One region of the Ligilactobacillus hohenheimensis genome, then DNA from elsewhere that is predicted to be linked to it. Evidence: predicted binding sites of a transcription regulator. Region 1 holds the regulator's gene; each other region holds the start of a gene.
The links. Region 1 encodes LexA, which represses DNA repair genes until DNA is damaged. Its sites were predicted from a motif close to CNAACANNTGTTNG; they were not measured.
Positions count from the first base shown of each region.

Region 2: uvrB (excinuclease ABC subunit UvrB) is a predicted target of LexA. The motif match lies at 3,505-3,518, and genes of this name have one in related genera.
Region 3: dinB (DNA polymerase IV) is a predicted target of LexA. The motif match lies at 2,410-2,423, and genes of this name have one in related genera.
Region 4: QOR60_RS06575 (Y-family DNA polymerase) is a predicted target of LexA. The motif match lies at 6,381-6,394, and genes of this name have one in related genera.

Region 1 is NZ_CANCXC010000001.1:709,080-717,310, forward strand. Features, by position in the region: gene QOR60_RS03450 (lysophospholipid acyltransferase family protein) at 1-563, shown strand, start outside; gene QOR60_RS03455 (YneF family protein) at 629-856, opposite strand; gene QOR60_RS03460 (DUF896 domain-containing protein) at 932-1,192, opposite strand; gene lexA (transcriptional repressor LexA) at 1,343-1,966, shown strand; gene QOR60_RS03470 (YbhB/YbcL family Raf kinase inhibitor-like protein) at 1,984-2,493, shown strand; gene QOR60_RS03475 (IS30 family transposase) at 2,573-3,496, opposite strand; gene recN (DNA repair protein RecN) at 3,600-5,270, opposite strand; gene QOR60_RS03485 (arginine repressor) at 5,274-5,732, opposite strand; gene QOR60_RS03490 (TlyA family RNA methyltransferase) at 5,741-6,553, opposite strand; gene QOR60_RS03495 (polyprenyl synthetase family protein) at 6,550-7,452, opposite strand; gene QOR60_RS03500 (exodeoxyribonuclease VII small subunit) at 7,439-7,678, opposite strand; gene xseA (exodeoxyribonuclease VII large subunit) at 7,653-8,231, opposite strand, start outside.
Region 2 is NZ_CANCXC010000002.1:147,394-155,624, forward strand. Features, by position in the region: gene QOR60_RS04545 (lipopolysaccharide biosynthesis protein) at 1-1,181, shown strand, start outside; gene QOR60_RS04550 (glycosyltransferase) at 1,226-2,251, shown strand; gene QOR60_RS04555 (LCP family protein) at 2,370-3,362, shown strand; gene uvrB (excinuclease ABC subunit UvrB) at 3,571-5,574, shown strand; gene uvrA (excinuclease ABC subunit UvrA) at 5,590-8,231, shown strand, end outside.
Region 3 is NZ_CANCXC010000001.1:105,753-113,983, forward strand. Features, by position in the region: gene QOR60_RS00565 (hypothetical protein) at 1-341, shown strand, start outside; gene QOR60_RS00570 (NfeD family protein) at 354-818, shown strand; gene QOR60_RS00575 (SPFH domain-containing protein) at 815-1,777, shown strand; gene QOR60_RS00580 (hypothetical protein) at 1,795-2,304, shown strand; gene dinB (DNA polymerase IV) at 2,464-3,543, shown strand; gene QOR60_RS00590 (DHH family phosphoesterase) at 3,600-4,559, shown strand; gene QOR60_RS00595 (DEAD/DEAH box helicase) at 4,559-5,902, shown strand; gene alaS (alanine--tRNA ligase) at 6,149-8,231, shown strand, end outside.
Region 4 is NZ_CANCXC010000005.1:30,839-39,069, forward strand. Features, by position in the region: gene trpS (tryptophan--tRNA ligase) at 1-962, shown strand, start outside; gene QOR60_RS06545 (helix-turn-helix domain-containing protein) at 1,210-1,578, shown strand; gene QOR60_RS06550 (MFS transporter) at 1,713-3,083, opposite strand; gene QOR60_RS06555 (helix-turn-helix domain-containing protein) at 3,283-3,654, shown strand; gene QOR60_RS06560 (3-hydroxyacyl-CoA dehydrogenase) at 3,713-4,594, opposite strand; gene QOR60_RS06565 (acetoacetate decarboxylase family protein) at 4,608-5,438, opposite strand; gene QOR60_RS06570 (nitroreductase family protein) at 5,612-6,253, shown strand; gene QOR60_RS06575 (Y-family DNA polymerase) at 6,409-7,836, shown strand; gene QOR60_RS06580 (hypothetical protein) at 7,833-7,997, shown strand.

The DNA of each region.
Region 1 (8,231 bases):
GCGTTTTAAATAAGGAGCGCCTTCCTCAGGGAAACTACATTCTCGTTGCCCCGCACCGGGCCTGGTTTGACATGGTCTACCTCTCATGGGCGGCAACCCCGAAACAGTTCTGCTACATGGCCAAAAAGGAGCTCTTTAAAAATCCGCTTCTCCGCTGGTTGATCACCCACCTCAACGCCTTTCCGGTTGACCGGAGTAAGCCGGGTATGAAAGCAATCAAAACGCCCGTTAAGTGGCTCAAGGAACGCGACATTTCCCTTATTATGTTTCCGTCCGGCACCCGCCACTCCCAAAAACTAAAGGGAGGCGTGCTGCTTATCGCTAAGATGGCTAACGTGCCGATTGTTCCGGCCGTTTACCAGGGGCCCCTGACGTTCCGGGACGTTTTGAAACGCCATAAGCCGGCCATTGCGTTTGGCGATCCAATTACCGTCGGCCAGGGCCGTCTCAGCAAGGACGACCAGGCGCGGATTCTTGAACAGATGAACACTGCTTTCCAGCAGCTTGACGACCAAATCGATCCGAACTACGTTTACCAGGATCCCGCCAAAGCGAAAAAATAACATTCCATGGATAACACAAAGAGGTTGGAACTGACCGTCCCAACCTCTTTGTTTCTTCGTAATAATTAATTCTGCTTCTTGTAGCTGGCCTTCATTGCCGTCATCATCTGGTGCAGCTTCTTTTCTGATGGCCGTTGTCCCATCTGCACCATCATCGTCCGGAGCATCTGTTCGTTAAACGGCGGATTGTTTTTGAAGTAGTTTTCCATGTATTTCCGGGTGAAGAAGAAGCCCCCTACAAACCCGCCAATTACGCCAATTACCACAATTAGAATCCAAATCCCTGTTGACATCCTAAAATTCCCCTTTCTAAACTTTCACCTAGTAATTTTACATAATAATAAGAAGCGGGGCAACACCCGCTTCACTCAATCGTCCCGGAGTCCGCGATCCCGCTGAATCTGCTTAACCTTTTCCGGTGTAACCTCTTTTCCGTTTTTATCGTATACCTGCAACATTTCAACCTGGCTCCGAAAATTGGCCCGGAACCGTGCCAGGTAGTCTTCCCGCAGCCGTTTTTGTTCAGCCTGCTCCTCAGTAGTGAGACCCGTCGCCTTTTTCTTCCGGGCTAACTCATTAATCCGGTCAATTAAGTCCTGCGGAATTTTTCCCCGCTGTTCGTCTGCCACTGGCCACTCCTCCTTCATCTACGTATTTGTCACTATTCATTTTACCGAAAACGTCGGGGTGGTACAAGCACAGTGCGAACATCCGTTTGCACCGTGACGTCCTTCTATGGTATCCTACCGGTAGAAATTACTTACTACAGGAGTTAGGAAATGTCTCAGCCAACCGAAAAACGGCAGATTGCCGTTCTACGTTACATTTACAATCACGTTAACGAGCAGGGTTACCCGCCGACAGTGCGCGAAATTTGCCAGGCCGTAGACCTCTCATCAACCTCGACGGTCCACGGCCACCTTGCCCGTCTCGAAAAAAAGGGTTACTTGCAGCGCGACCCCACTAAGCCCCGGGCCATTGAAGTGACCGTCGCCGGCAAGGAAGTGCTGGGGATTCGGCCCCACGCCAAGCAGATTCCGGTAATCGGAACCGTTACTGCGGGACAACCGATTCTGGCAGTTGAGGATACAGACGATTTCTTCCCGCTTCCGCCAGAATTTAGTTCTGCCGAGGACCTTTTTATGCTGACAATTCGCGGTGAAAGTATGGTGAATGCGGGAATCCTCGACGGAGACGAAGTAATTGTCCGCAAGCAACGCTTTGCCGATAACGGTGACATTATTATTGCCATGACGGCCGAAAACGAAGCAACGTGCAAGCGCTTCTTTAAGGAAAAAGACCATATTCGTCTCCAACCCGAAAACGACAACATGGCACCGATTATTCTTCCTGACGTTACCGTTCTCGGAAAGGTTGTTGGCCTTTACCGCAGCACAATTTAGTGATTGGGGGTTATTCCATGAAAATTATGGTTCCACTCGTTGATGGTCACCTTGCCGATCAGTATGGAAGCCGGGCACCCCGTGAAGATCAAATCGCTGAGCGGCCAGTCCGGTCATTTCCGGTAACATTCACTGCGTTTCCGGAAGCAACCCAAACGTTCGCCCTGACATTCGTGGACTACGATTCCATTCCCGTGTGTGGGTTTGCGTGGATTCACTGGACCCTCGCAAACCTTCCCGCAACAAGTCCCACATTACCGGAAGATGCAAGTCGGCACCTTTCTTCCCCGATTATTCAGGGGAAAAACAGTAATGCGAGCGGGTTTGTAAATGCACCGGCTGAAATTTGCCAGGGGTATACGGGGCCCCGCCCACCACGCGGGACGCACGACTACCTTCTGACTGGCTATGCACTGGACACGGCGCTTTCCCTCCCGCAGGGATACTGGATGAACGAACTGTTGCATGCCATGACGGGGCACGTCCTCGATACGGCGCAAATTATACTGCCATATGCTGCTGATTAAAAAACACGGAGGCTGTACCTATATCGCAGTCTCCGTATTTTTTATCCTTGGTAGATTGCAATAAATAACTTGAACAAATTTAATGACGCAGATTAAGCAAAAAGATCTCAATTGGAGTTCGCCAGTTCAAACATTTGAGTGGCCGTGAATTCAGATACCAGTTAATCTGAATCAATTCATCATCACTAATCTCTTCAATTGGCTGACCCTTAGGAATAAATCGCCGTAACACTCGATTACGATTCTCATTACTACCACGTTCATGCGGAGAATAAGCATGGGCAAAGTACAACGGCACGCCGGTATTTTTCTCAATTGATTGGTAGTTGGCGAACTCTTTCCCGTGATCAACCGTCAGTGTCTTGAGATTAGTTCCTAATTGATTAGCTAACTCAAGGATAGCCTTAGTCATTGAAGTGCTATCTCGTCCACCAAGCCGTTTAACGATAGTAAGGCGACTCTTGCGTTCGACAAACGTGGCTACTGCTTGACCTTTGCGCTTGCCAGATAAAACTATATCAGCTTCAAAATGGCCTGCAATATTACGATCAGAAGCTTCAGCTGGACGATCTTCAATCGAACGACCATGACTGAAAGTCCCACGGGTTTCTTTAGCACGCTTACGACGAATACCATGGTCAGGTAAATCAGTCATCCGAATATCTAGAAGTCCTTGATCGACCCAGTTATAGATAGTCTTGTAGGCGATCCTAACCACATGGGCTACTTGTTCAATTGACCATTTCTGAATCTTGATCTTGTCTTCGATTAGTCGCTTGAGGTTAGCCGTTAATGAGCATTTACGACCACGATAACTAAGTTTAGTTTCGTGGTCGGCTTGCGCACTAGTCGCATGGTATTCACCCTTTAACCGGTGAATTTCATTAAAGATAGTAGTCTTACTAAAGCCCAGGTAATCAGCGATATATCGAAGAGATCGCTTTTCATGACGAAGCGTTTCGATGACAATGCGGTCTGAAAATGATAAGATAGTGGTGCCCATAAAGGTCCTTCTTTCTAATGGAATGTTGTAACGACACCATTAAAGACCTTTATGGGTTTTTCTGTCCACTAAAATGTTCAACTTAAATTTTACAATCTGCCCCTTACTTTTCTTTTTGCGTTGCGGCCAACATTTCCCGGGCGTGTTCCTGGGTTAACGGGGTTACCGTACTTCCGGCTAACATCCGGGCAATCTCATCAACCCGCTGGGTGTCGTTTAGGACCGTTAGGTGGGTGGTCGTCCGCCCAGCATGAACCGCTTTTTCAATGTAGTAGTGGTGCTGTGCAATCGATGCCACCTGCGGGAGGTGGGTAATGCACAGTACCTGGGAATTCGTGGCAATCTGGTGAATCTTTTCGGCAATTGCCTGAGCAACCCGGCCGCTTACCCCAGTATCCACCTCATCAAAGATAATACTGGTGACGTTTTTCCGGTGTGCAAAAATTGTTTTTAACGCTAACATTATCCGGGACAACTCACCACCCGACGCAATCTTTGCTAACGGCCCCATCTCTTCACCCGGGTTGGTTTGAACGTAAAATTCGACGCCGTCCTGTCCGCTTGGGGTTAACCCGTCTTTTCTAAAGCGCACTTCAAAAACAACCTTATCCATGTACAACGCCGCTAATTCAGCGTGAACCGCCTGTTCAAGCCGCCGCGCCGCTTTTTCCCGGGCAGCGGTGAGTTGATCGGCAAGACCTGTTGCCTTTTCCTTAGCGGCCTGCACGTCCTGCTCAAGCGATTGGAGATCAGCGTCGCCCTCCTGCATCGTCGCAAGTTCCCGCTTGATCTTCTCGTAATATTCTAAAATAGCTGAAACCGAGTCACCATACTTTCGCTTCAGTTGGTGAATTACGTCTAGACGCTGTTCAATCTCGTCCAGCCGGTCTTCGTCCCACGCCGAATCATCCCGTTCGTCCGCAATATCCCGTTCAACGTCTTGCAGACTATAAAACGCCGCATTCACTGCTTCGCTAATCTGCGTTAACCGGTCACTATACTGGGCAACCTGCTCCAACTCGTCCATGGCCGTTCCTAAATTACCAAGAACATCAGCCTGCCCGTTCAGTAACTGGTAACTATGTTCGAGCGCATCATGAATCGCCTGGTAGTTAACGAGCCGCTCCTTTTCGGCGGCTAACTCCTCCTCTTCGCCCGGCTTTAAGTGCGCCGCTTCAATTTCCTTTACCTGAAAATCAAGCATATCAAGCCGCTGCGCCCAGGCCTGTTCGTCCTTCTTTCGCTGGTTAAGGGCGCGCTGCTGCTGTTCGTAATCCTTGTAAGCAGCCTGGTACTGCTCCCGGAGCTGGCGTGTTTCCCGCGCGTACTCGTCAAGCAATCCCAAATGCGTTTCGGGACGCATCAACTCCTGGTGTTCATTTTGCCCGTGAATATCAATCAACCGTTCGCCCACTGCCCGAAGCGTTGCCAGGTTTACCAGGGTGCCGTTTACACGACACACGTTCCGCCCCGTCCGGGTGAGGTCGCGTTCAAGGAGAATCTCACCGTCACTCACAGGAATTCCCCGATCCGTTAGCTCCTGGACGGCCGTTGCATTAGTGGGAACAACGAAAAGGCCCCGGAGTACTGCCTTGGACGCTCCCTTACGGATAAACTCGCTCCGTCCCCGCCCGCCGGCAAGAAGCCCGAGCGCATCAATGATAATGGATTTCCCAGCGCCCGTTTCTCCAGTAAGAACGGTCATCTGATCATGAAAAGTAACGTTTAACTGCTCAATGATTGCAAAATCATGGATTTCAAGTTCCTGAAGCACACCCTACACCTCCTTACGCCATGCCATCACCTGGTCAGCAAACTGCTTAGCCGCTGCCGGATCATTCATAAAAACAACCACCACGGCATCGTTTGCCAATGCCGCAAAAACCGTCGAAAACTGGACCTGCTCAATCAAATGGGCCAACACCGGACCGTTTCCGGGAAGGACTTGCAGAGCACACATTGCATCGTGCACCCGGACTCCAACCAGCGCCCCCCGCACCGTCCGCTCAAGGCGAGCAAGGGTAGACGAATCGCCCGCAGTCGGAAGGCGGTAGTATCCAGCACCGCCCGCACTCGTCGTTTTTTCAACCCGTAAAGCGGCCAGATCCCGGGAAACCGTTGCCTGCGTAACGTGAATCCCGCGGTGAGCGAGGGCCGCAACGATTTCTGCCTGGTTGCGGTATCGTCCGTCCTGTAACAACCGCTTGACGGCCTGTTGGCGTACCTGTCGTTGCATTCAACCACCTACTTTAACGTTGCGTGCGCTCGTTTCACAACGGCTGCCGGGTCAAGCGCCGGATCAATGGTGACAGCATTTTCCGTTGCTTGTAAGTCAACCAGAAACTCAATGTTGCCGTGCCCCCCGGTAATCGGTGAAAAGTCCAGGTGGCACACGTTAAACCCCGCTTCCGTCGCCAGTGCCATCACGTGTTGGATGACATCACAATGAACGACTGGATCCCGCACGATTCCGTGTTTCCCCACCCGGTCACGGCCCGCCTCAAACTGCGGTTTGATTAGCGCTACCACGTGCCCGCCATCCTTAATAATGGCGTGGAGCGGCGGTAAGATTAACCCTAACGAAATAAACGAAACATCAATTGAAGCAAATTCCGGCTGCCCGTGGGTAAAATCGGCGGGCTTACTGTACCGGAAATTGGTGTTTTCCATGACCACAACCCGTGGATCCTGCCGAAGTTGCCACACTAACTGATTGGTTCCCACGTCAAGGGCATAACTAAGCTTCGCGCCCTTTTGAAGCATGACATCCGTAAATCCTCCCGTGGATGAACCAATATCAAGCACAGTTAAATTCCGGACACTAAGGCGAAAAACCTTCAACGCCTTAGCAAGCTTGAGTCCGCCCCGGCTAACGTACGGCATCTTGGTCCCCTTAAAGTGCAGCTTCGTTTCCGGATCAATCTTCATTCCCGGTTTATCCAGCCGTTCTTCGTTAGCACCAAGGATTTCACCGGCCATCACTGCCCGCTTAGCCTGTTCGCGCGTTGCAAACAACCCCTGCTTAACTAGTAAAACATCAACCCGTTCCTTCGTCATTGCACCTCATCCTCAAAATACCGCAACATTTCACCAAGTAACGTTCCATCCAGACCAACCCGCTCGATTTGCCGCACGCACCGCCGGGCCGCCGTTACCGCTGCGGTTAATTGCTCCTTTGCTCCAGCCATCCCAAGTAATCCCGGATACGTGTTTTTCTGGGCGGTCGCATCCTTATTGACCGCCTTCCCCAACTGTTCCTGTGTCCCAGTGACATCAAGGATATCATCGTAAATCTGAAAGGCGAGGCCAAAGTGAGCCCCGTATTCACTTACCAGGTCAATTACCGTCCGGGACTGGTCACTCAAGACCGCCCCTGCATAGCACGCATACTTGATTAAGGCTCCGGTTTTGCCCCGGTGAACCTGCTGGAGCTGCGGAAGTGTTAGTTTTTTTCCGGTATTCGTCACGTCAAGGGTTTGCCCCGCAACCATTCCCTCGGGACCTGCCGCCCGGGCTAAAGCACTAACAAGCTTGGTTGTGGTAACGGTCGGTAATTCTGCCCGGCTTACCAGGTCAAAGGCCGCGGTTAGTAGCCCATCACCGGCTAAAATGGCAACGGCCTCGCCAAACTTTTTATGGTTTGTCGGTTTTCCCCGCCGTAAATCATCATCATCCATTGCTGGTAAATCATCGTGAATAAGCGAATAGGTGTGCAGCAATTCAAGACTCGCCGCAACCTGGAGGGCAGCCTTATCCGCCCGCCGCCCACAACTTGCTGCGGTCGCAAGCACTAAAAGGGGCCGGATTCGTTTCCCACCAGCCATCACGGAGTACTTCATCGCATCCCGGAGTTGGACAGGAGCCGCCAACCCATCTAAGTACGTGGTGAGGGTCTCGTCAATGAGCGGTAACATCCGCTGTTCAAAATTTATAAGCACACTACTACTTTGCATCATGGTACGTGTCCCGCTGGTAATCCGTTTCGTTTCCGTCCGGCCCGATAATCTGCGTCATCATTTGTTCTGCGTCAGCCAACTTATGCTGCAATTCCTTGCTCAGGGTAACTCCCTGCTTAAACTTGGTCAGGGAATCATCCAGGGTGAGGTCGCCCGCCTCCAACTGCTTAACGATTTGTTCGAGCTGGTTCAATTGCTCCTCAAACGTTGGTTGTTTTGCTGTCATCACTATCGTTCCTTTCAATTTGTTCAATCCGCGCCGTTGCTTGGCCCGTACTCATATGCAAGCGAACCTGATCGTCCGGTTTAAACGCAGTCACATCCCGCACAACCTGACCGTCAGCACCGGTAACATAAGCGTACCCGCGCGTCATAATCTTTAGTGGGCTCAACGCATCGAGCTGACCGACCAGTTGGCTAATCCGTTGCCGGCGGATTTGAAGCAACTGCGCCTCACTTGTTTGGAGCCGCTGAGTGTACGCCTGGGCCTGCTGTTTCCAGGCCGCGACCTTGGCCTGCGGGGACTGGCGTTGAAGCCGCGTTGCTAATGCCGTCACGCGCTCGTGCAACGTTTTCACCAGGGTTGTTTGCCGGTTTTCTAACCGTAGCATTAACTGGTCAAGCGTTTGGCTGCGTTGTTCGAGAAACCGGTGCGGGTGCTGTAAAACAGGCACAGTTACTAACCGTTGAACCTTGTCAGCGTAGAACCGCAACATTTTATTTTCCGCCCGGACCATGCGCTCCCGCTCATCAATAATTTTAGCAATTTCTTCAGTTAA
Region 2 (8,231 bases), on a different contig from region 1:
ACCACTTAGACCTAATTTTTATCCTGTTTATCATTAATAGTTCAATCTCCTACTTTTACTCGTACAAAAAGTCACTAATCGTTGCGGATCAATACAGGCACATTACCGTCGTGTATACGTATGTCTCGTTTGTAATAATGAGTATCATTCAGGGGATCCTGTTGGTGGTTACCAGGAACTACGTCGTATACCTCCTGGTAATGATCTTCTTCACGTTCGTTCAGAACTTTTTGATTTCAAAAAAGGCGGATAAGATGTATCCGTATTTGCTGGAGAAGGATACGAAGAAGTTAGATTCTAAGACCCTCAAGTTAATCGCGAAGAATACGTACGCAATGAGCCTGCACAAGATTGGTGGGACGGTGGTCACGTCAACTGATAACATTGTTATCTCCCGGTTCTCTGGGATCGTTGAAGTGGGGAAGTATTCAAACTACCAGATGGTGACCAACGCACTAAACATCGTTTTTGGGCAGATTTTTAACTCGGTAATTGCCAGCGTGGGGAACCTGGGGGCGGAGACGACCGGAAAACTAAAAGACAACTTTGAAAAGGTGTTCTTTCTTAGTTTTTGGCTGATTTCGTTTGTTTCGTGTTGCTTGTATATGGTCTTTAACCCTTTCATCAGGATATGGGTCGGAAGCGTCTTCGTTCTAAAAGAGAGTGTGCTGATTGCCATTGTCCTGAACTTTTACATTTATCAGATGAGAAGGCCGGTGTTGACTTACCGGGATGCGTTGGGAATCTACTGGTATGACCGGTTTTTGCCGTTAATTGAAGCGGTGGTCAACGTTGGTTTTTCCATCATTCTGGCAAAACACCTGGGAATCCTGGGAACGTTGCTGGGGACCATCATCAGTATGACGTGTTTGAACCTCTGGATTGAACCGCTGATTTTATACAGGTATGGGCTCCGCTCAAGCGTTTTTGAGTACTATAAGGTGTTCATTAAGTATACGGTCACGGCAGTCGTGAGCGTTGCGGTAATCAGGCTTATTTCCATTTTTGTTTTGTGGAACGTATCAAACGTATTATTACAGATAGTCGTTAATATTATTCTCAGTGTGTTTCTTTATAACGTGTTGTTCATGGTGTTTTACCATAAGGACGCCGCTTTTGATTATATGATTGGGCTCTTAAAGAGAATCGTTTGCGGAATGACCGCAAGAAGGGAATCATAATTTTGGTTGAGAGAATTTTACAAATTTTACCCGGGAGTATGAACATGGGCGGGATTGAGCGTTTCCTGATGGGAATGTATAAAAACCTGGATAGGACGCGTTATCAGTTTGACTTTGTGGTTCATTCACCGGAGGAAAATTACTTTGAGCCGGAGATTCAGGAGATGGGGGGAAGGGTCTACCACCTGAGTCCTAAGGCAAAACACCTTTTTAAATATAAAAAGGAATTAATGGAAGTGATGAAGAACTATCACGTCGTGCATATTCATTCTTCGTATGCCTTTTCCTACTTCGAAGCTAAGTGGGCAAAGCAGTTGGGGAAAAAGGTGATCGTTCATTCGCATAGTTCCAAGCAGCTGGGGAAAAAATTACTGGTTCATCAGCTCTTAAAAAGAGGGCTTAACAGTAATATTGACGTGAAGTGTGCTGTCAGCCGGGAAGCGGCGCAGTTTATGTTTACCAGGAATAGTACCGTTAAGTTGATTTTCGGGTTTGACATTAGAAAATTTGTTTTTTCAAAGGAAAACCGCGATGCCATTAGGAAGAAAATTAGTGTAGCCCCCAACGAGTACTTAGTGGGGTGTGTTGCGCGGATGGACGACCAGAAAGACCCGTTATACACCAACGAAATCTTCAAGCGGCTTGCAGGAGTGCGTGGGGTTAAGTGTGTTTTTATCGGGGACGGTAAGTACAAGGAAAGCATCATGCAGCAGGATCAGGGCAGTGGAATAATTTTTACGGGCAACGTCCGGGAGCCCGAGAAATACCTGAGTGCCCTGGATGCGTACGTCCTGCCGACAAGGTATGAGGGGATTGCAACCTCAATTATTGAAGCGGAGATTAACGGGCTAAGGGTGTATTCATCGCAGGAAGGCACGCCTAGTGAGGCGAAAATAAGCAATAATTTAACCGTCCTCAGCAAGCAGAACGTGGATGAATGGGGACAGCGTATTCTGGCGGACAGGGAAAAGGAACCGCACAGAACGGTTGCCCTGCAGGAGTACGCCAACTTCGATATTGTTAAGTGTACTAGGGACATGGAAGAAATATATAATCAGTGGCTCTCCTAGGGAGCGCTAGAATGGTTCCCGGATATGTTAAAATGGAGAAGACCGCTGTAATTACCTTACAGGGGTGGAGAACTGGATTCATCTTACTTTATGGAAACAGACGAAAGAGGCTAGTTACATGAATGACAATGAAAAATTATCGCGGACGCGGGATCACCATCAAGCTCCTAAAAAGAAGAAGCACGTTGTAAGAAATGTTATTTTATGGGTCGTGGCGGCCTTAGTTATTTTAACCGGTGCGGTTTCTTTAAAGGCATTCAATAACTTAAAGGGAATCACGAATAAAATGTACCAGAAGGTGGACGTGAGTGGTTCACGGAACACGGCGTCCTTACTCGCGCAGAAGAAGCCCGTTTCGATTTTAATTCTGGGAACCGACACCGGCGCCCTGGGGCGGCATTACAAGGGCCGGACTGATACGATGATGATTATGACCCTAAACCCCAAGAAACATCAGACAACGTTGGTAAGTATTCCGCGTGACATGAAGGTTGACCTGGCTGATTTTCCGCAGTATTCGCCGGCAAAGATTAATTCGGCGTATACCTACGGTGGGCCAAAGGAAGCTATCAAGACGGTTGAAAACCACTTCAACGTCCCGATTGACTACTATGTTTTGGTTAACATGGGTGGGCTTGGGAAAGCCATTGACGATGTTGGGGGCGTCACCGTGACGTCGCCGTTGACCTTTAGTTACGGTGGCTCAAGCTTTACGGAGGGTGAAGCGGAACACATGAACGGGAAGACCGCCCTTAACTTCACGCGGATGCGGCACCAGGATCCCCGGGGTGATTATGGCCGGCAGGAACGGCAACGACTGGTAATTACCGCACTGATGAAGAAGTCAATTTCCCCGTCAACGATTCTGAACACGAACTTCCTCGATTCGATTTCGTCCCAAGTAAGGACTAACCTGACGCTTGGTGATATGAAGAAGTTGGCATCGTACCGTGGGGCGACAAAGAACGTTAAAAGTCTCTACGCTCAAGGGTCGAACCAAACCCTTGATGGGATTGACTTCCAGGTTGTTTCGGTTCAGGAACGCCAGCATATTTCCAACGTTGTTCGGAAATCGCTGGGATTAGCCCCGTCAACGATTGACACTAAGTAGAGAATACGGACACATACTAAGGTTCTGGGTGGGACCACGGAAGGCTGTGACGGGGGTCACGGCCTTCTTGCTGTTTCCGCATAGTTTGGAGTAAACGGGCTGGGTAAATGCGTCCGGGAAAATGTGTTTTACGGGTGAAATGCGAAAGTATGTTCGGCGTGGTAGAATAGAATTACTTTAAGTTAGTACGAACGGAGGGGAAGCACGCATGATTGAACGGCAGGCGGACCGGCAGTTTGAGCTGGTGTCCAAGTATCAGCCAACGGGGGACCAACCCCAGGCCATCCAGCAGTTAACGGCCGGACTCCAAAACGGTACGAAGGAACAAATCTTGCTGGGAGCGACAGGGACGGGGAAGACCTTCACGATTTCCAACGTGATTGCGCAGGCCAACAAGCCAACGCTGGTGCTTGCCCATAACAAGACGCTGGCCGGGCAGTTATACAGCGAGTTCAAGCAATTCTTCCCGCACAACGCGGTTGAGTACTTTGTTAGTTACTACGATTTTTACCAGCCGGAGGCGTACGTTCCGTCCAGTGACACGTACATTGAAAAGGATTCCAGCATTAACGACGAGATTGATAAGCTCCGCCACTCCGCGACGAGTTCGTTGCTGGAGCGGAACGACGTGATTGTGGTGGCGTCGGTCTCCTCCATCTTTGGACTGGGGGATCCGGCGGAGTACCAGAAGCACGTGCTTTCCCTGCGGGTTGGCCAGCAGCTTGAGCGGGACGATCTGTTGCGGGCGCTGGTTGACATTCAATACGACCGTAACGACATTGACTTTCAGCGGGGGCGTTTCCGGGTGCACGGCGATGTTGTCGAGGTGTTCCCGGCGTCCCACGATGAGCGGGCGTTACGGATTGAGTTTTTTGGCGATGAAATCGACCGGATGCGTGAAATTGATCCGCTGACCGGCGAGGTGTTCGGCGACCGGGATCACGTGGCGATCTTCCCGGCGTCGCACTTCATGATTGACGGGGTCCACCTGGATGCGGGAATCAAGGCCATCCAGCAGGAACTCGATGAGCGGGAGGCCTACTTCGAAAAGGAGGGCAAACTCCTGGAGGCTCAGCGCCTCAAGCAGCGGACTACTTACGATATTGAAATGCTGCGCGAGATGGGGTATTGCCCGGGGATTGAAAACTACTCGGCGCCACTGGAAGGGCGGAAGCACGGGCAGCCACCGCACACGCTGCTGGACTTTTTCCCGGACGACTTTTTGATCGTGGTCGACGAATCCCACGTGACGATGCCGCAGGTGCGCGGAATGTACAACGGCGACCTTGCACGGAAGCAGGTGCTGGTGGACTACGGGTTCCGCTTGCCGAGTGCGGTGGATAACCGGCCGTTGAAGCTTAACGAGTTTGAACAGCACGTCCACCAGATCATCTACATGTCCGCGACGCCCGGCCCGTACGAGTTGGACCGGACCGACCACGTGGCCGAACAGATTATCCGGCCGACGGGGCTACTGGATCCCGAGATTGAGGTGCGGCCGGTGATGGGTCAGATGGACGACCTCGTGGGCGAGATTAACAAACGCGTTGCTCAGAACGAGCGCGTGTTTGTTACGACCCTTACCAAGAAGATGGCCGAGGATTTGACGGACTACCTCAAGGACCTGGGAATCAAGGTGAAGTACCTGCACTCGGACATCAAGACGCTGGAGCGGACGAAGATTATCCGGGACCTGCGGCTGGGTAAGTTTGACGTGTTGGTCGGCATTAACCTCCTGCGGGAGGGAATTGACGTGCCGGAGGTTTCCCTGGTGGCAATATTGGATGCCGACAAGGAAGGCTTTTTGCGCAACGAACGCTCGTTGATTCAGACGATTGGGCGGGCTGCCCGGAACGAACACGGGCACGTCATCATGTACGCGGATGAGGTGACGGCTTCGATGCGGACGGCCATTGATGAAACCAAGCGGCGGCGGACGCTCCAGCAGCAGTACAACCAGGAGCACCACATTACGCCGCACACGATTAAGAAGAAGATTAGCGCGGCGATTTCCGTAACGAGTGGCACGCCGGAGAATGCGGACGAACCCGAAAACGAGGTCGAGTTTAGTAAGATGAGTCGCGCCGAACAGCATGAACTGATTAACAACCTGGAGCAGCAGATGCAGCGGGCGGCGAAGGAATTGAACTACGAAGAAGCCGCCACGCTCCGGGATACGATTATGGAATTGAAACTACAGATTGGTGAGTAAACGGAAGGTGAAAGTGTGGGACAAAATAAGATTGTGATTCACGGAGCACGTGAACATAATTTGAAAAACATTGACGTCACGATTCCTAAAAACAAGCTGGTGGTGGTGACGGGGTTATCCGGCTCCGGGAAAAGTTCGCTGGCATTTGACACGCTGTACGCGGAGGGGCGCCGGCGGTACGTGGAGAGCCTGTCGGCATACGCCCGCCAGTTTTTAGGCCAAACCAGCAAGCCGGACGTGGATGCCATCGACGGGCTTTCGCCGGCCATCTCCATTGACCAAAAAACAACGTCCCATAATCCGCGCTCAACGGTCGGGACGGTAACGGAAATTAACGACTACCTGCGGCTGTTGTGGGCGCGGGTTGGAACACCGGTTTGCCCACACGATGGGCACGTAATTACGCGCCAGTCGCCCCAGCAGATGGTCGAACGCATCCTGCAGCTGCCGGAGCGGACCAAGCTGCAGCTGTTGGCGCCGGTGGTCCGGGATAAGAAGGGCCAGCATAAGCAGGTGTTGGCGAAAATTCGCCGGGCCGGGTTTGTCCGGGTGATGGTTGACGGGAAGCGTTACGACCTGGACGAGGTGCCGGAACTGGAAAAGAACAAGAAGCACGCCATTGCGGTGATTGTTGACCGGATTATCGTGAAACAGGGGATTCGCTCGCGGCTCTTTGATTCGGTGGAGGCGGCCCTCAAACTGACCCACGGGTTCATGACGGTTGACGTGATTGGTGGCGAACCGCTGCAGTTTTCCGAGAATTTTGCCTGCCCGTACTGCGGGTTTACGATTGGCGAACTCGAGCCGCGGCTGTTTTCGTTTAACGCGCCGTACGGGGCTTGTCCGGCGTGTGACGGGTTGGGTTACAAGATTGAAGTTGATCCCGACCTGGTTGTTCCGGACAAGAGCCTGTCGATTGAAGCGGGCGCGGTGGTCCCGTGGAACTCAGCAACGACGCAGTACTACCCGACGATGTTGCGGCAGGCCTGTCAGCAGTTTGGCATTCCGCTTGACGTGCCGTTTGAAGAGCTCAGCAAGGCCGCCCAGCACACCATCCTGTATGGTGCTGGAAAGCGAGAGTTCCACTTCCGGTTCCAGGGGAGCGAAATGGGCGGCGCGCGCGACCTTGACATGCAGTTTGAGGGCGTGATTCCAAACGTTGACCGGCGGTACCACAGTAGCGGCAGTGATTTTACCCGCGAACTATTACGTAAGTACATGACGGAACTGCCGTGCCAGCAGTGTCACGGCTACCGGCTGAACGAGCGGGCGCTGGCCGTGCAGGTCGGGGGCAAAAACATCGGTGAGGCCACGGAGCTGCCGGTGGTGGACGCAGCCAAGTTCTTTAGTCAGCTGACCTTTGATGCGCAGGACGAACAGATTGCCCGGCCGATCCTCAAGGAAATTAATGACCGGTTGACGTTTTTGAACAACGTCGGGTTGGACTACCTGACGCTCAGCCGGTCAGCCCGGACGCTTTCCGGGGGTGAGGCCCAGCGGATTCGGCTGGCAACCCAGATCGGCTCGAATTTGTCCGGGGTAATGTACGTGCTGGACGAACCGTCGATTGGCCTCCACCAGCGGGATAACGGGCGGTTGATTAAATCGCTCCAACAGATGCGTGATCTGGGGAATACCTTGATCGTTGTGGAGCACGACGAGGAAACGATGCGGGCGGCTGATTACCTGATTGACATTGGGCCTGGTGCGGGCGCCAATGGGGGTGAGGTCATGGCGGCCGGAACGCCCAAGCAGGTGGCCCGCAGCCGGAAGTCCCTGACCGGACAGTATTTAGCTGGGAAGAAGTTTATTCCGGTGCCAGCAACCCGCCGTGAAGGAAACGGGCACGCCGTTACGGTTTACGGGGCGGCAGCCAACAACCTTAAGCAGATTGACGTGGCGTTTCCGCTCGGGAAGTTTATCGCGGTCACGGGTGTGTCGGGCTCTGGCAAGTCTACACTGGTTAACCTGATTTTAAAGCGGGCGCTGGCCCAGAAGCTCAATAACAGTATGGCCAAACCGGGCGCTTACCGGAAGATTACCGGGGTGGAACACCTCGAAAAGGTCATTGATATTGACCAGACGCCGATTGGGCGGACGCCGCGGAGTAACCCGGCAACGTATACCGGCGTGTTTGACGACATCCGCGGGCTGTTTGCGACGACGAACGCTGCCAAGATGCGCGGGTACGGCAAGGGGCGCTTTAGCTTTAACGTGAAGGGCGGCCGGTGTGAGGCGTGCCATGGAGACGGGATTATTAAGATTGAAATGAATTTCCTGCCGGACGTGTACGTGCCGTGTGAAGTGTGCCACGGGACGCGGTATAACTCCGAAACGCTCGAAGTGGAGTACAAGGGCAAGAACATTGCCGAGGTGCTGGCGATGACGGTTGACGAAGCACTCGAGTTTTTCGATGCCATCCCTAAGATCCGGCGGAAGCTACAGACGATTGCCGACGTTGGGTTGGGTTACGTCCAGCTGGGCCAGCCAGCCACGACCTTATCAGGGGGTGAAGCCCAGCGGATGAAGTTAGCAAGTGAACTGCACAAGAAGAGCAACGGCAAGACGTTCTACATCCTGGATGAACCAACGACGGGGTTGCACACAGATGACATTAAGCGCTTGTTGGGCGTATTGCAGCGGCTGGTTGATAAGGG
Region 3 (8,231 bases), 600 kb from region 1:
CGAACATGAAGAAGCACCACTACACGAGTGTCGTGGTGGCCATCCAAAAGGACCAGAAGATTGAAGTGGATAGTGGCGCGGTTCACCTTCAGCGGGTTCAGATTCCCCAAAAACCGCAGAACCTCATTCTTGGTTCGGCCGTGTACACGGTGGGACAGGATCTGCCCGCTGGCCGGTACAAGGTCCGGGTCTTGAGTGGTTCGGGTGACATTGGAAAGGCGGATAGCCTTGCAACGCTTGCCCACCTCAAAAAGCACGGAACGACCACGGTCACCCTGAAGAAGGGAACCAGAATTGAGATTAACCCCAACGTTGTTTCGCTGACCTACGTTGGAAGCTAGGGGGTGAGGGAAATGAATGGATTGGGATTAACCCCAACGATGTTGCTCTGGATCTGGGCCGGGTTAGCAGCGCTTTTCCTGGTTATCGAATTGTTTACGACCCAGTTAGTGGCAATCTGGTTTGCTGTTAGTTCGGTTGTAAGTTTGGGCTTACAGGTGTGCCACGTTAGCCTCACGGTTCAGTTAATTCAGTTTTTAGTAACCGGGATTATTCTGGGAATAATCTTTCACCCGCTCGCGAAGCACTTACTGCAACGGCGTGGTTATCAACCGCTCAATACCGCGGAAACCGTGATTGGAAAGCACGGTCGGGTAACGACCGCGATTAAGGATGGTACTGGCCGGGTAATGGTTGCGGGGGATGACTGGAAGGCCACGGCTGACCAGGATTTACCCGTTGGTTGTCAGGTAACGGTCACCGCGCTAAACGGCGTGACGGTGACGGTGAAAAAATTTAAGCAGGAGGATAACAAATGATCTTTTTAATCTTATTACTGATTTTAGTTGCGGTGGTCGTATACGTACTCGGCCACATTCGGGTTGTTAGCCAGAGCCAAAGCTGGGTTGTTGAGCGGTTAGGAAGTTACTACGCTACTTGGACTAACGGGGTGCACTTCCTGGTTCCGTTTGTTGATAACGTGGTGGCGAAGAATTCCCTTAAGGAACAGGTAATGGATTTTCCGCCTCAGCCGGTAATTACGAAGGATAACGTTACGATTAAGATTAATACCGTGGTTTACTCCCAGGTAACGGATTCTAAGTTGACGACCTACGGGATTGAAAATCCGGTTGCTGCCCTTGAAAACCTGACGGCAACGACCCTCCGGAACATCATTGGTGATTTGGACCTTGACGAAACGTTAACGAGCCGGGACATCATTAACACCAAGATGCGGACCATTCTGGATGGCGCCACCGATAAGTGGGGAATTAAGGTTAACCGGGTGGAAGTAAAGGATATTACGCCGCCGGCTGAAATTCAAAATGCCATGGAAAAGCAGATGAAGGCTGAACGGGAACGGCGGGCCCAGGTGTTGGCTGCCGAAGGAAACAAGAAGGCCGCAATTCTGCAGGCGGAAGGACAAAAGGAATCCCAGATTCTGCAGGCCCAGGCCGACAAGGAATCAGCAATCCAGGTTGCTGAGGGGCAAAAGCAGTCCCGGATTCTGGAAGCTGAGGGTCAGGCCGAAGCAATCCGGCAGGTTCAACAGGCTACTGCTGACGGGTTAAGCGCAATCAGTCAGGCAGACGTCACGGACCAGACGTTGACCGTGAAGGGCTTAGAGGCCGTTAAGCAGTTGGCTGACGGGCAGGCCACAAAACTGGTCATTCCGAGTGAGTTGCAAAACATTGCTAGCCTTGGATCCGTCTTTAAGGCCAGCGTTACGGATGACGCCGCTAATAAAAAGCAGGATGCAACTAACGAGCAGAACTAACGTGGAGAGAATACCTAATGGGACAAGAACAGTTTAGTTATGGTGTCCAAAAGACTCCTAAGCAATCAGGAAAGCACCGTCCTTCTAAGCGGGTGCTTGCCCGCCTATGGATGGTTGCTGTCGCACTGACCGTTATTGCGGTGATAGTCGATTGCACCGAGGGAGCACTCCTGGGGCGCGCCTTGCTTCACGAACAAGTGGCTATTTCGCGCATTACGTGGTGTGTTTACGTGTTAATTGCGTGGTTAGTAGCGTGGTGGACGCTCCGCGATGTTTTGCCGTTTCGCCGGAGCGGCTTTACCTCCCTGGGAGTCATGGCGGTAACTGTTATCTTAGGGTGGATTACGCAATATGTAGCCATTAATGCATTAACTCAGTGGATGACTGCGGCGATACTCCAGGGTTCGGATAAGATATTCTTCGTAATTAGTCTTCTGTGCGACCTTGCGACGGCTAATATCTTTATCATTACCGCACTGATTACCACCATTGTGTTTCTCGTGGTTAGGCATGGGCAGCAGGCATAGGTGTTAAATTAAAACAAGTCCTTCACCGGGAAGAACTTGAAAATACGAGGGGTTGGGGCAGATGCCCTGACCCCTTTTTGCGGATAAAATGACCGGTGGGTTGCACGAACACGTGTGCGGCGTTTTAATAAAGAGAAGAACGATTGTGGGGGTGGTTTTGTGGCTGACCAACGAAAAATTATTCACGTCGATATGGATGCCTTTTACGCATCAATCGAGATGCGGGATCACCCTGAACTGCAAAATGTTCCCCTGGTGGTCAGCCGGAATCCCCGGCATTCCGGTGGTCACGGCGTAGTCGCAACCGCTAACTACATTGCGCGCCAGTACGGGATTCATTCAGCCATGAGTGCGCAGGAGGCTCTTCGGCGGTGTCCGCAAGCCCATTTTAAGCGGCCGGACTTCCCCAAGTATCACCGGGTTTCTGACCAAATTCACGCGCTTTTTCACGAGTATACCGACATGATTGAGCCGGTTGCTTTGGACGAAGCGTACCTGGACGTGACGCACAACAAAAAGGGAATCCGCTCAGCAATCGTCGTTGCCCGCCAAATCCAGCGCGCCATCTTTGAGCAAACCCACCTGACCTGCTCGGTGGGGGTGGCACCGAATAAGTTTTTGGCAAAACTGGGGTCGGAGTACCGCAAACCGGTCGGCGTGGCGGTCGTGCGTCAGGAGGACGTCCGGGCCTTCCTTGATCCCCTGCCCATCGAAACCATCCGGGGCGTGGGCAAGAAGACCGTTGTTAAAATGCACGCCATGGGAATTGAGACGGGCGCAGACCTGTATGCAACCAGTGATGCCGAATTAATCCGCCACTTTGGTAAGGCCGGGCACCTGTTTTACGAACGGATTCGCGGAATTGATCCCCGCCCGGTGGAATGGCAACGGGAGCGTAAGTCGATTGGGAGCGAGCGGACGTTCGATCAGCCGTTGATGAGTAGCGTTGAGGTTGAGCGGGTGATGCACGCGACGGCGGAACGGCTTGTTGGTGAACTTCACCGGAAACAAAAACACGGGAAGACGCTTGTTATCAAGGTGCGGAACGCGGCGTTCGAAACGGTTACGCGGCGGATTACCCTGGATGACTACTTTGAAAACGATGTTCAGGAAATTCAGCGGTACGGGCAGCAGCTCTTTGACATGGTCCAACCGGATGCCATTAACGTGCGCTTGTTAGGGCTAACAATGACTAACCTGGATGACGTTGCCTTTGAAAACATCCGTCTCCCGCTTTAGGTGGGGAATTTGCTATACTGGATAACAGGAAGGTTTTGAAGAAGGGACCGATAAGGATGACAGTACAGGACGAAATTATTAGCAAGATTGAAGCGGCACCAATGATTATTATTCACCGCCACCAGCGGCCGGATCCGGATGCGGTCGGCTCCCAGGCAGGGTTAGCGACCATTTTGCGGGCAAGTTTTTCGGACAAACAGGTCTATCAGGTTGGCCAGGACGTCCACAGCCTAGATTGGATTGCGAAGGAACAAACGGTTGACGATGCAGTTTACCAGCATGCGTTGGTGATTGTTCTGGATACGGCAAACGCCCCGCGGGTTGATGATGCCCGGTATACGACGGGGGCTGATCTCATTAAAATTGACCACCACCCGGCAGAGGACCAGTACGCGCCGTTAAACTGGGTGGTTCCGGAAGCATCAAGTACGTCCGAACTGGTGGTGGATCTCGTGACTGCAAGCCACGGGAAACTGCATCTGACGCCCGAAGCAGCCCGGATGCTGTACGCCGGGATTGTGGGGGACACTGGCCGGTTCATGTACGATAACACGACCCCGCACACGCTGGAGGTTGTTGCTGAACTTTTCCGGCAGGGGATTGACGCGCCGGCGGTTAACCGGAAGTTAAGCGATATTTCCCTGCCCGAGGCGCGCTTAGCTGCGTTTGTATACCAGAACATGGAGATTACGGAGCACCATGCCGCCTTTGTTGTAATTAAGCTGGAGGATATTGAACGGTTAGGAATCAAGGATGCTGGCACGTCAAGCGCCGTTTCCCTGCCAGGGATGATTGCGGATGTATTATGCTGGACCGTGATTGTTGAACAGCGGGACGGGACGTACCGGCTCCGGATTCGGTCGAAGGCCCCAGTGATCAACGAACTGGCAAAGAAGCACGATGGTGGGGGGCATCCCCTGGCAAGTGGGGCCGTTTTGCACGATGAGGAGCAAATTCCGGACTACGTCGCTGAGTTAGATGCCTTAGCAGCAAAGTACGAGGAGGAACACCAGTAATGGCGACCTTTGCAGATTTTAATTTTCAGCCGTTTATCAACAAGGCGTTAGCGGCGATTAATTTCACCCACCCAACGGAGGTGCAGCAACGCCTAATCCCAACGATTATGGCGGGGAAGAGCGTGGTGGGTCAATCCCAGACCGGGAGCGGGAAGACGCACACGTTTCTTCTTCCGATTTTTAATGCGGTTGACCCCCATACCCAGGTGGTTCAGGCTGTGATTACGACGCCTAGCCGGGAGCTTGCCTACCAGATTTATGATGCCGCTAAGCAGATTGTGCGGTTTAATCCGGCAATCGTGGTACAAAACTACGTCGGGGGGACCGATAAGCAGCGGCAAATCAGTAAACTCCAGCGGACGCAGCCCCACATTGTGATCGGAACTCCTGGGCGGATTAACGACCTGATTCGCCGCGGGGCGCTTGACGTTCACCGGGCGCAAATGCTGGTGGTTGACGAGGCGGACATGACCCTTGACCTGGGTTTTTTGGCAGAAACAGATGCCATTGCCGGTGCAATGCCGCGTGACCTGCAAATGATGGTCTTCTCTGCCACGATTCCTGAAAAACTCCGCCCGTTTTTACGGAAATACATGGAAAACCCGGTCGTCGAAGTTGTGGAAAACCAGCAAGTCATTAGCCCAACGATTGATAATTTCTTGTTGTCAACGAAGGGCCGGGATCGGAACCAACTGATCTTGAAGTTGCTTACCATGGGTGAGCCGTACCTGGCGTTGGTATTTACTAATACCAAGGAACGGGCTGATGAACTCAGCACCTACCTGCGGCACCAGGGATTGCGTATTGCCACCGTTCACGGGGGGATTCAGCCCCGCGAACGGAAGCGGGTGATGCGGGCAATCCACAACATGGAATACCAGTACGTGGTGGCGACGGACCTTGCAGCCCGCGGAATTGATATTGAAGGGGTTTCCCTGGTAATCAACGACGACTTACCCCAGGACCTGGAATTCTTCGTTCACCGGGTTGGGCGGACTGGCCGGAACGGACTTTCCGGGACGGCAATTACCCTGTATGGGCCGGGTGATGACAGTAAAATCCAGGAACTTGAAGGAATGGGAATCCATTTCAAACCGAAGGAATTAAAGAACGACCGGTTAGTGGATACGTACGATCGGCGCCGGCGCCAGCAGCGGGGAAAACGGCAGGATCACATGGATCCGCAACTACGAGGAATGGTTAAGAAGGCCAAGAAAAAGCATAAGCCGGGCTATAAGAAGAAGATTAAGCGGGCAATTGCCAAGGACGCCCAGCAAAAACGGCGGATTGAACGGCGCCAGAAGATGCGGGCCCAGCGTAAACAGCGCAGGGATAACTGGTAATTGACAACCGAGGGGACGTTTGCTATTCTTAAACGCGACAGGATATGCGGTCTGCCGGTGTTCTGCAGCGAGGATTCTGGTGGTGCGACGAATCTAGAATTAGGCAGGCCGTGCTCCCTGGCTTAAAACTGAATGAATTAACCATTAAGAGGTAGACGATGAGCATCGTTGCAAGTAAGGTGGTACCGCGCAAAGGCGTCCTTACGTTGTAACGGTGTTTTTTATCGTCAGAAAGGAATTGTTACCATGAAAAAGTTGACAAGTGCGCAGGTCCGCCAGATGTACCTGGACTTCTTTAAGAGTAAGGGACACGACGTTAAGAAGAGTGCGCCGTTAATTCCGCACGATGACCCAACCCTTTTGTGGATTAACTCTGGGGTGGCGACGATGAAGAAGTACTTTGACGGGACGGTTGTGCCGAAGAATCATCGGATTACCAGTTCTCAGAAGTCAATTCGGACAAATGATATCGAAAACGTGGGTCACACTGCCCGGCACCACACGTTATTTGAAATGCTGGGGAACTTCTCCGTGGGGGACTACTTCAAGGAGGAAGCCATCACGTGGGCGTGGGAATTACTTACTAGTCCTGACTGGTTTGCGTTCGCCCCGGAAAAATTGTACGTGACGGTTTACCCGAAGGATACGGATGCTAAGCGGTATTGGCAGGAAGTCGGGGTTCTTCCGGGCCATATCTACGAAGCTGAGGACAATTTCTGGGACATTGGCCAGGGACCAAGTGGCCCGGACTCCGAGATTTTTTATGATCGTGGCCAGGAAATGAACAACGTTGCCGAGGATGATCCGGAAAATTACCCGGGCGGCGAAAACGAACGGTACCTGGAAATTTGGAACATCGTGTTCTCCGAATTTAACCACAAACCGGATGACAGCTACGAGCCACTTCCGCATAAGAACATTGATACCGGGATGGGGTTGGAACGGATTGTTTCCATTTTCCAAAACGCTCCGACCAACTTTGAAACGGACCTGTTCTTACCAATCATGGACGCCACGGCAGCAATGGGTACCGGCGTAAAGTACGGGGATGCCCCGGAGACCGACGTTTCGTTTAAGGTCATTGCTGACCATATTCGGGCGGTAACCTTTGCGATTGGTGACGGCGCCTTACCTTCCAATGAAGGGCGGGGCTACGTTATTCGGCGGTTAATCCGGCGGGCGGTCATGCACGGACAAAAGCTTGGAATCAAGGGCGCATTCCTTTACAAACTGGTTCCGGTTGTTGGGGAAATTATGAAGTCTGCATACCCAGAAGTGCTTGAACAGGCAGATTACATCCAGAAGGTTATCCGGATGGAAGAAGAACGATTTAACGAAACCCTGACGGCGGGAATGCAGCTGCTGGATGACCTGATTGCAGAAACCAAAGAGGCCGGAAAGACGGAAATCCCGGGCGACGGGGCGTTCAAGATGTATGACACGTACGGCTTCCCGTTTGAGTTAACCCAGGAGTACGCTCAGGATGCGGGGATGGCGGTTGACCAGGCTGGGTTTGACGCTGCCATGAAGGAGCAAAAAGACCGGGCCCGGGCTGCCCGGAGTGACGCCAAGTCAATGGGCGTACAGAACGGCTTGCTGACCGACATTAAGACGCCGAGTGAATACGTAGGCTACCACCAGTTAAGCATTGACGGGACGTTAAAGGACATCATCGTTAACAACGAACTGGTTGACCAAACCACCCGGGGCGAGGCCCAGTTAATCTTTGACAAGACCCCGTTCTACGCCGAGATGGGTGGCCAGGTCGCTGACCAGGGGGTCATTAAGGACGAAGACGGTGAGGTTGTTGCCCGTGTTACGGACGTACAACATGCACCAAACGGGCAAAACATGCATACGGTGAAGGTGCTTGGCCCACTGGTAAGGGAGCATACCTACAGCCTTGAAGTCGACCGGGAGTTCCATAACAAGGTGAAGAAGAACCATACCGCAACGCACCTGCTGGATCAGGCACTCCGGGACGTTTTAGGTGCCCACACGCACCAGGCGGGTTCACTGGTTGAACCAACATACCTGCGGTTTGACTTCACTAACCTGGGAGCCGTTACGCCGGAGGACCTTGAACGGGTTGAACAGATTGTCAACGAAAAGATTTGGGCCGCTCTTCCGGTAGAAACAGTTGTGACGGACATTGAATCCGCTAAGAAAATGGGCGCCATCGCCCTCTTCTCGGAGAAATACGGCGACACCGTGCGGGTGGTAAAAGCCGGCGATTACTCGATGGAATTCTGTGGGGGAAACCACGTTGATAACACGAGTGAACTGGGACTCTTCAAGATTGTTTCTGAATCCGGGGTAGGGGCCGGCA
Region 4 (8,231 bases), on a different contig from region 1:
TTGGACACTATGTTGGCTCGCTTAAAAAGCGAGTTGAGATGCAAAATACCGGCAATTACCAAATGTACGTGATGATTGCCGACCAACAAGCATTAACTGATAATGCTCGTGATCCCGAAAAAATCAGGAATAGTCTTATTCAGGTTGCTTTGGATTACCTTGCAGTCGGTCTTGATCCCACGAAAACTACCATTTTCGTTCAATCACAGATCCCTGCTTTGTCTGAATTAAACTTATATTACTTAAACCTAGTAACAGTTTCCCGTCTTGAACGTAACCCTACAGTAAAGGCCGAAATTAAACAAAAGAATTTTGAACGTTCAATTCCTGCAGGCTTCTTCACCTACCCTGTTAGTCAAGCTGCAGATATTACTGCGTTTAAGGCTAACCTTGTACCAGTAGGTGATGATCAAGAGCCCATGCTTGAACAAACTCGGGAAATTGTTCGCTCGTTCAATTCGATTTACGGAAATGTTCTTGTAGAACCTGAAGGGGTCTTCCCCCCACAAGGCGAAGGGAGAATCCCAGGGTTGGATGGTAACGCTAAAATGAGTAAATCACTTGGCAACACCATTTATTTATCAGACGATGAAGACACTTTGTATAAAAAGGTAATGTCTGTTTATACTGACCCGAACCACATTCATGTTGAAGATCCTGGAAATATTGAAGGAAATATTGTTTTCACATATCTTGATATTTTTGAGAAAGATAAAGCCACGATTCAAGATTTAAAAGACCATTACACGCGTGGCGGATTAGGTGACGTTAAACTTAAAAAGTACCTGTTTGAAGTATTGAATGACGTGCTAAAACCAATCCGCGAGCGTCGTATTGAGTATTCAAAGGATATTCCTGCAGTTTACGAAATGCTCCATGAGGGCTGTCGTAAAGCAAACAAAGTCGCGGCTCAGACTCTTAACGAAGTAAAACAGGTTATGGGAATCAATTATTTCAACTAACTAATAAAACACCTCTTATTTTTGATAATTGATTAATACCTCAATATAAATTGGATACCGCCCTAACTTCTTTTAGGGTGATATCTTTTTAAACGTTTATTCGCTTACTTTCGTAAATGAGTTAGCCTTAAGCGCTATATCCGTGATTATAATCACAGAAAATTGAAAGGTAATTACTTTACTAAGTGTTACTATAATTAATATTTTCTTACTCTTAAGTTATCAAAGTACACTTAGGAGCAAATTTATGTACGAGCATTTTGATATTGGAACGCAGATTCGACGATTACGTACTAAAAAAGGACTAACACAAGAAAAATTTGCAGAATTGAGTGGTTTATCAGTTAACTTTATCTCAAAATTAGAGCGTGGACAAATGGATAATATTAGCATTACAAACATCATTAAAATATGTAATGCCATGAATATTTCTATTTCTGAATTGGTCAACGATGATCCTACCCAAGCACTTATGGGTTTTCCAAAATCAACGCTAACGCTGATTCAACTTCTGAAGGATATCAACCCACCCGATTTGGATAAATTATCAACTGATTTAATCCCTCTTATTCGCGAATTTCGTAGTTTATCACAAAGTCATTATCATGCTAATTAATTCCTGATTTATAGGTAATTAGCGTAAAATAAATCCTGCTGGTAATAGTCAATTTGACTAAAACCAACAGGATTTTTTATCAAGCTTTTATTTTACAATGATCCACTACGTCTTGCGGACAGCACTTTAATAAGCTAATGCTCTGCTATCCCCAATTGTTGATATACCTTCTCTAAATTTTGACCAACGGTTCGCTCGCCCCGAATAAGAATCAAAAAACATACAACACACAAAATAGCTGCTACGATAATCGTGGTGAAGTTAGCCTTCCATCCAATTACATCAATTAATTTTCCGATAACGTACGATGCTGTCACCTCACCAAAAATATATCCAAATAGACCAACAAAGCCATCCGTCCCACCAACCGCAAATTTCGGAACTAAATCGATTGTCAACACAGTAATTAAACACTGCGGGCCATATACTAGAATCCCCATCAAACCAACTTCGCAGTAAATAAAGGAATGACTAGTCGTAAACCAATAGCCAACAAACGTCAATCCTAATAACGTTACTAACATTGCACACAGTGCAGCACGTTTCCCTTTAAGTAATTTATCACTAATAATTCCTAAAAGAATAGTTCCTGGAATAGCTGCAAATTCATAAATTGAAAAACAATTCCGCGCTTGTGCTAACGTGAATCCCTTCATTACATGTAAGTAGATAGGAATCCAATTCTCTACCCCGTAACGGATAATGTATACTCCTGCATTAGCTACCGCCAAAATCCAAATAATTGGACGCTTTAAAATACAATTTTTAACAATCTTCCACAACGGAATATCATTATGCGCTTTAACGGCCTTTACGTTTCCAAAATCTTCTTTTTTGTATTCCTCAATAGGGGGTAATCCCACACTTTCAGGTGTATCAGCTCCAAAAACAATTACAATTATTGCCAAAATAATCGAAATCATTGCTGGGAAGAAGAAAATTGAATGCCAATTATGTAATCCAAATAAAACTAACGCACCAGATACAATCAACGGGATTATTCCCCCACCAACATTATGCGATGTATTCCAAGCTGAAACGAAAGTCCCCCGCTCCTTATTAGAAAACCACACAGCCAGCGTTTTGTGTGCAGCAGGCGCTCCCATTCCTTGAAAGATTCCCATAAATATAATTAAGCCCATCATGACAGCTATATTCTTAGTTGTCCCGAATAGAAAATCTAACACTGACGAAGCAATTAATCCTGTGGCAATGTAAAAACGTGGATTACATTTATCTGCTAAAGCACCCATGACAAACTTGGATAAACCATAAGAAATCGCCAGACATGATAGCACTAATCCTAATGACGCCTTAGAAAAATGATAATAGTGCATTAAATACGGCTGACTAATAGTAAAGTTATCACGCACAATATAATAAGCAGCATAGGCAATATATATACTAATGAATACACTTATTCTTCTCTTCGTATATGTTGAGTGAATTTTATCCTGCTCAACCTTATGAGAACTAATAGGTGCGGGCTTCAAAAATTTAAACAATGATAATTCCCCTTTTTTAGATAGCGCTTACAAAACATCCTAAAAATAATAGCAACATGTTCCTACAGCCATTATTCTACCACCCAACCTATCATATATGAATACTTAACATACAATTTGTCAAATATGCGATTAATAAAGTTCGGCTTTTCGTTTAAGTTACGGATATAACACCAAACTAAAATTGAAGGGATTATCTATGTATTCACAGCATTTTCCGATTGGCCCGCGCATTAAAGAAGAGCGCCTTAAACATCACCTCACCCAAGAACAACTAGCTGAACTATCCAACGTTCCGACGACATACATTAGCCGGGTCGAAAGTAGTCCTGATTACAACATTACGTTGCACCGGCTAATTAACATCTGCAATGCGCTTGACATCACCATGGCGCAGCTTTTTAATGATGATTACCATGACGAACGGTATAACGAACTCCCCGTTGCGGCGCAAAAACTAATTCAAATTATCTTTGAGTTAAATTCTACGGAACTGAATAAAGTTTCCGTTGCACTTATCCCTGCAATTAAGGAGATCATCCGTTTAACTAACCCACAACGTTCCCGTTAAAACGCAAAAAAACGGGCAGCTCCCTTTCAGGCGCTGCCCGTAACTTACATATTGTTTCCTAGCCCTTCAAAAAATCAGGATCTTCAAATGCCGGGTGCGGGTACGTGTAGAAGCCCTGTCCGGCCTCGATGCCATAGTGTCCCTGGTCAACCATTTCCTTAATTTTTGCGGCAATCGCTTGGGAAGCCGGGTCATCCGCATGTGCATTGTAAATCGCCCAAACCGTCCGGAGACCAATCATATCCATTGACATAAACGGCCCCATCGGCGATCCCGTTGAGTTCATCCAGTCCTTATCAATCGTCATCGGGTCCGCAACCCCCTTCACCCACAGCCCGAGCGCTGCGTTTAAGAACGGAACCGACAACGAGTTCATAATGTACCCCGGCTGTTCCTTCTTCAGAACAATCGGCAGCATCTTAATGCTCTTGGCAAACGCCACCACCGCGTCAATTACTTCCGGCTTTGTCTGCGCATTGCCAACAATTTCAGCGGTATTAAACTGCCAGATATGGTTAGCAAAGTGCAGGTGCAGGAACTTCTCCGGCCGGTCAACAAACTTAACCAGTTGGCTCGGAACAAACGTTGACGAATTGCTGGCAATTAGCGCTGCTGGCGGAAGTACCTCTGCCAGGTGGTGGTAGAACTCCTCCTTTACCTCCAAGCTTTCCGGTACGGCCTCAATTACCAGGTCAGCATCCTGGAATGATTGCTCCCAGTCGTTCGTGATGGAAATAATCCGGGCTAACGCCTCATCAAACTGTTCATCCGTGAGATGAACGTCCCGCTTGTAAAACGGGCGCAAGGCCTCCAGCCGCCGTTCTGCCCGCTCCGGGTGCGGGTTCCAAATACGCACCTGGTGGCCGCAAAGGGCAGACTGAAATGCAATCTGGCTTCCTAAGGTTCCCGCCCCAGCAATCGTTACGTTTTCAATGGTCATGACTTAATTCCCCCTAATTATTACTTAAAATACTTTGGTCATAGCGCCCGGTGATTAAGTACGGCGCCACCTTTACGGCGTCCAACTGGGTCAGCACCGTTGTTTGATGCATCTTAGCGGAAGCCATCGTGTACGTCCCCCCGCCAATTAAGTGCTGCACCGCTAACTCACCAACCGGATCATCCGCGCTCGACGTCAGCGTTAGCGCGAGTTTGCCCGGAGTGAAGGCGGTCGTAATGTTTGTCGTCTGGGTCGCCAGTAACCGGGTATTCGTAAACCGGTTCGTCCCGTCCTCCTGCTGCGCCAGCTGGTAGTCCACAAAGAAATTAATCGTCTCAACCGGGTGGTTTAACCGCAACTGCGGGCCAAACAACTGCTGGGCCTGCTCAGGATCATTCGGCATTCCCGACGTTACGTGGACGTCCATTAACGTGGTCCCGTGCCGGATGACCTGCGCTCGTACTCCCGTATCGTCGTGCTTAATCTGAATCTGATCAGCGAGCTTCTTAGGAATGCTTGCCCCCTCCCGGCCAGCAACCAACGCCATTTCTGCGCCCGAACCGGCTAAGAATAATCCAAACGGGTACGCCCCAACCATTTTGTCCTGGTACGCCACCATCGTGTACAGCACCGCCTCATCATACGGCCGCGCAAACGACGGGTTTCCCATATGCGTCACGTAGCCGGCAACGACCGGCGCTGCCACCCGCAGCGGTGCTGGGACCAACCGTTGTAACGTCGCCGCATCCGCCGCGTAGGCAAACATCACGCCTTCCTGTTCCCGCATATCCGGGCTGTCTAGAAATCCCCGCACTGCATTTTGACTAGCTAAGTAACTCGTCAATTTCATCATCCCCCATTAATAAAGCTGACTATTCCCTAATACCACCATTATTATACTTAGTTGGAGCAGAAAACAAAAGGGAACAAAAATATTTTCCGGTTAAGCCGTTGCAGGAATGTTATAATATTAACGAAAGCGGTTACTTATTGGTTAACGTTTAAGGAGGTTATCCCATGCAATTTACTAACAATGATTTTCAGGACATTATGCTCCACCGGCATTCTGTTCGCCACTTTGATTCATCAGTGAAGATTCCCCGGGACGAACTTCAGCAAATGGTACAGGAGGCGATCACCGCGCCATCATCCTGCAACCTGCAGGCCTGGCACTTTGTCGTTGTCGATACTCCCGAAGGAAAGGACAAACTGCGTTCCTTCTTCATGAAGTTCAACCTTCCTCAGCTAGACTCCTGTTCCGCAATGATTATGGTCTTTGGCGACACCGATGCGTTTAAGAAATACCGCGCCCTGTGGCAAAAAATGTACACCGAACACCAAATCACGAAGGAACGGCTGGACGAAATTCTCCAAACATTCCTCCCGCTGTACGAACACGCGGACAAACAGTTCCTCACTGCCGATGCCTTAATTGACAGTAGCCTTGCTGCCATGCAACTCCTATTGACCATCCGGGCACACGGATATGAAGCTAATCCCCTTGGCGGTTACGATGCTAAGAAGGCGGCCGCCGCGCTCGGTCTTGACCCCAACCGGTACGTTCCGGCGCTGGGGATTGCGGTTGGAAAACCTGACCCGAATGCCCATGAAATTACGTCGGAACGGTACGCCGTTCAGGATGTTCTGGAATTTCAATAGTTCATTTTAAAGTGATTCAGCGTCAGCTCCGGGAAGCCGGGGCTGACGCTTTTTTGCTATTAACTACGCACTTTTCTCCTAATTTAACCGTTGCTTTCCTACTGGAAAATGATTATATTATTATATGCGAACACATGTTCGTAAGGAGAGATAACATGAAAAAGGTCTACATTGCAATTGACTTAAAATCCTTTTACGCCAGCGTCGAATGTCGCCAACGGGGGCTTGACCCGCTCACCACGAACCTTGTCGTTGCGGACGAAACCCGGACTGACAAAACCATCTGTCTGGCGGTTTCCCCCGCGCTCAAAGCGTTTGGCGTCCCTGGCCGGCCCAGGTTATTCCAGGTTAAGGAACTTGTTCAGCAGTTTAACCACCGCCGGGCCCAGCGCGTTCTTGGTAACCGGTTGGTTTATTCGTCAACCTCCCGGCCTGATATTCTGCGCAACCCTGCGATGGGGCTAGACTTTGTCATTGCGCAACCCCGGATGGAACTGTATGAGAACATTAGTGCGCAAATTTTTGAAATTTATCTGAACTACGTTGCGCCGGAAGACATTCATATTTACTCGATCGACGAAGCATTCATCGATGCCACCGCGTACCTGACGCTGTATCACTGTACCGCCCAGGAACTCGCCGACCGGATTATTAGTGACGTGTTTACCGCAACCGGCATTACTGCCACCGTGGGCATTGGCCCCAACCTCTACCTGGCAAAGGTTGCCATGGATATTATGGCTAAACGGATAACGCCCACGCAAACGGGGTATAAGGTTGCCACTCTCTCCGTGGAGGAATACCGCAAGCAACTATGGAATCACCAACCGCTCACGGACTTCTGGCAGATTGGCCGTGGCTATGCGACTAAGCTTAATCGGCTAGGGCTTCACACCATGGGCGATGTCGCCGCTTGCTCGGTGGGAACGCTGGATCAGAAATACAACGCTTCCTTGCTGTTTCACATCTTTGGCACTCGGGCGGAGCTCCTAATTGACCACGCCTGGGGAAATGAATCCATCACCATTCAGGATATTAAACGGTACCAACCAGCACACCAGAGTCTCTCGGTTGGACAAGTGCTTCCCCGCCCGTACGCTTTTTCGGAGGGGATAACCATTATCGATGAAATGGCCGCTGAACTCGCCTTCCGGTTAACGGAGTACCACCAGAAAACGAAACAGGTTATCCTTAGCGTGCGCTACGATAAGAAAACACCGGTCGCCTTAACGGAACACCGGCGTCACGTCACGGTCAATCTTCCGTGCCAGACAAACTTAACTACGATTATTCAACCCGCCCTCCGCCAAGCCTACTGCGACCAGGTTGAGCCCCGTTACCTTCTTCGTAAAATCGGCCTTACAGCTGTCGACCTCCATAGTGACTACGCTCCTGAATACGTTCAAATTAACCTCTTTGAACATCCGGTTATCTTGGACCATCATAAGGAACAACAACTGCAACAAGCCACCCTTGATATTCGCACCCGTTTTGGAAAAGATGCCCTGCTTGTTGCCGAAGACCTGGCGCCCCATGCGCGAACGATAGAGAGAAATCACCAGATTGGAGGACACCATGCATGAAACCTGACCAAGCTAAACTAATTAATTATGACTATCAGGCTCACGTTCACTATCCCCGTATGCCCAAGGAAAAACGGGCATCCATTTTCCTCCCGTACGCGGCGTTATCGGGGTTTGACAGTAAGATCCAAGCCGTGCTGAAGAAACACTTAACAGAATAATAGGCGTTATTATACAAAAAAAACTAACCGGATAGGCAGCCGGTTAGGGATAAGAAGCTATGTCCTTCGTTTATCATGATAATAGCATACTTGCTCTAAGACAGTAAAAATCTTGGACAGACGAATTAATAACCTCCCGCTATTCAAGTTATGTTACAATGTCGACGTAATGGTTATGACGATGTTGACGCACATCGTGACATGCCAAAGTCACAAACGCGTTCTGGGTGTTCC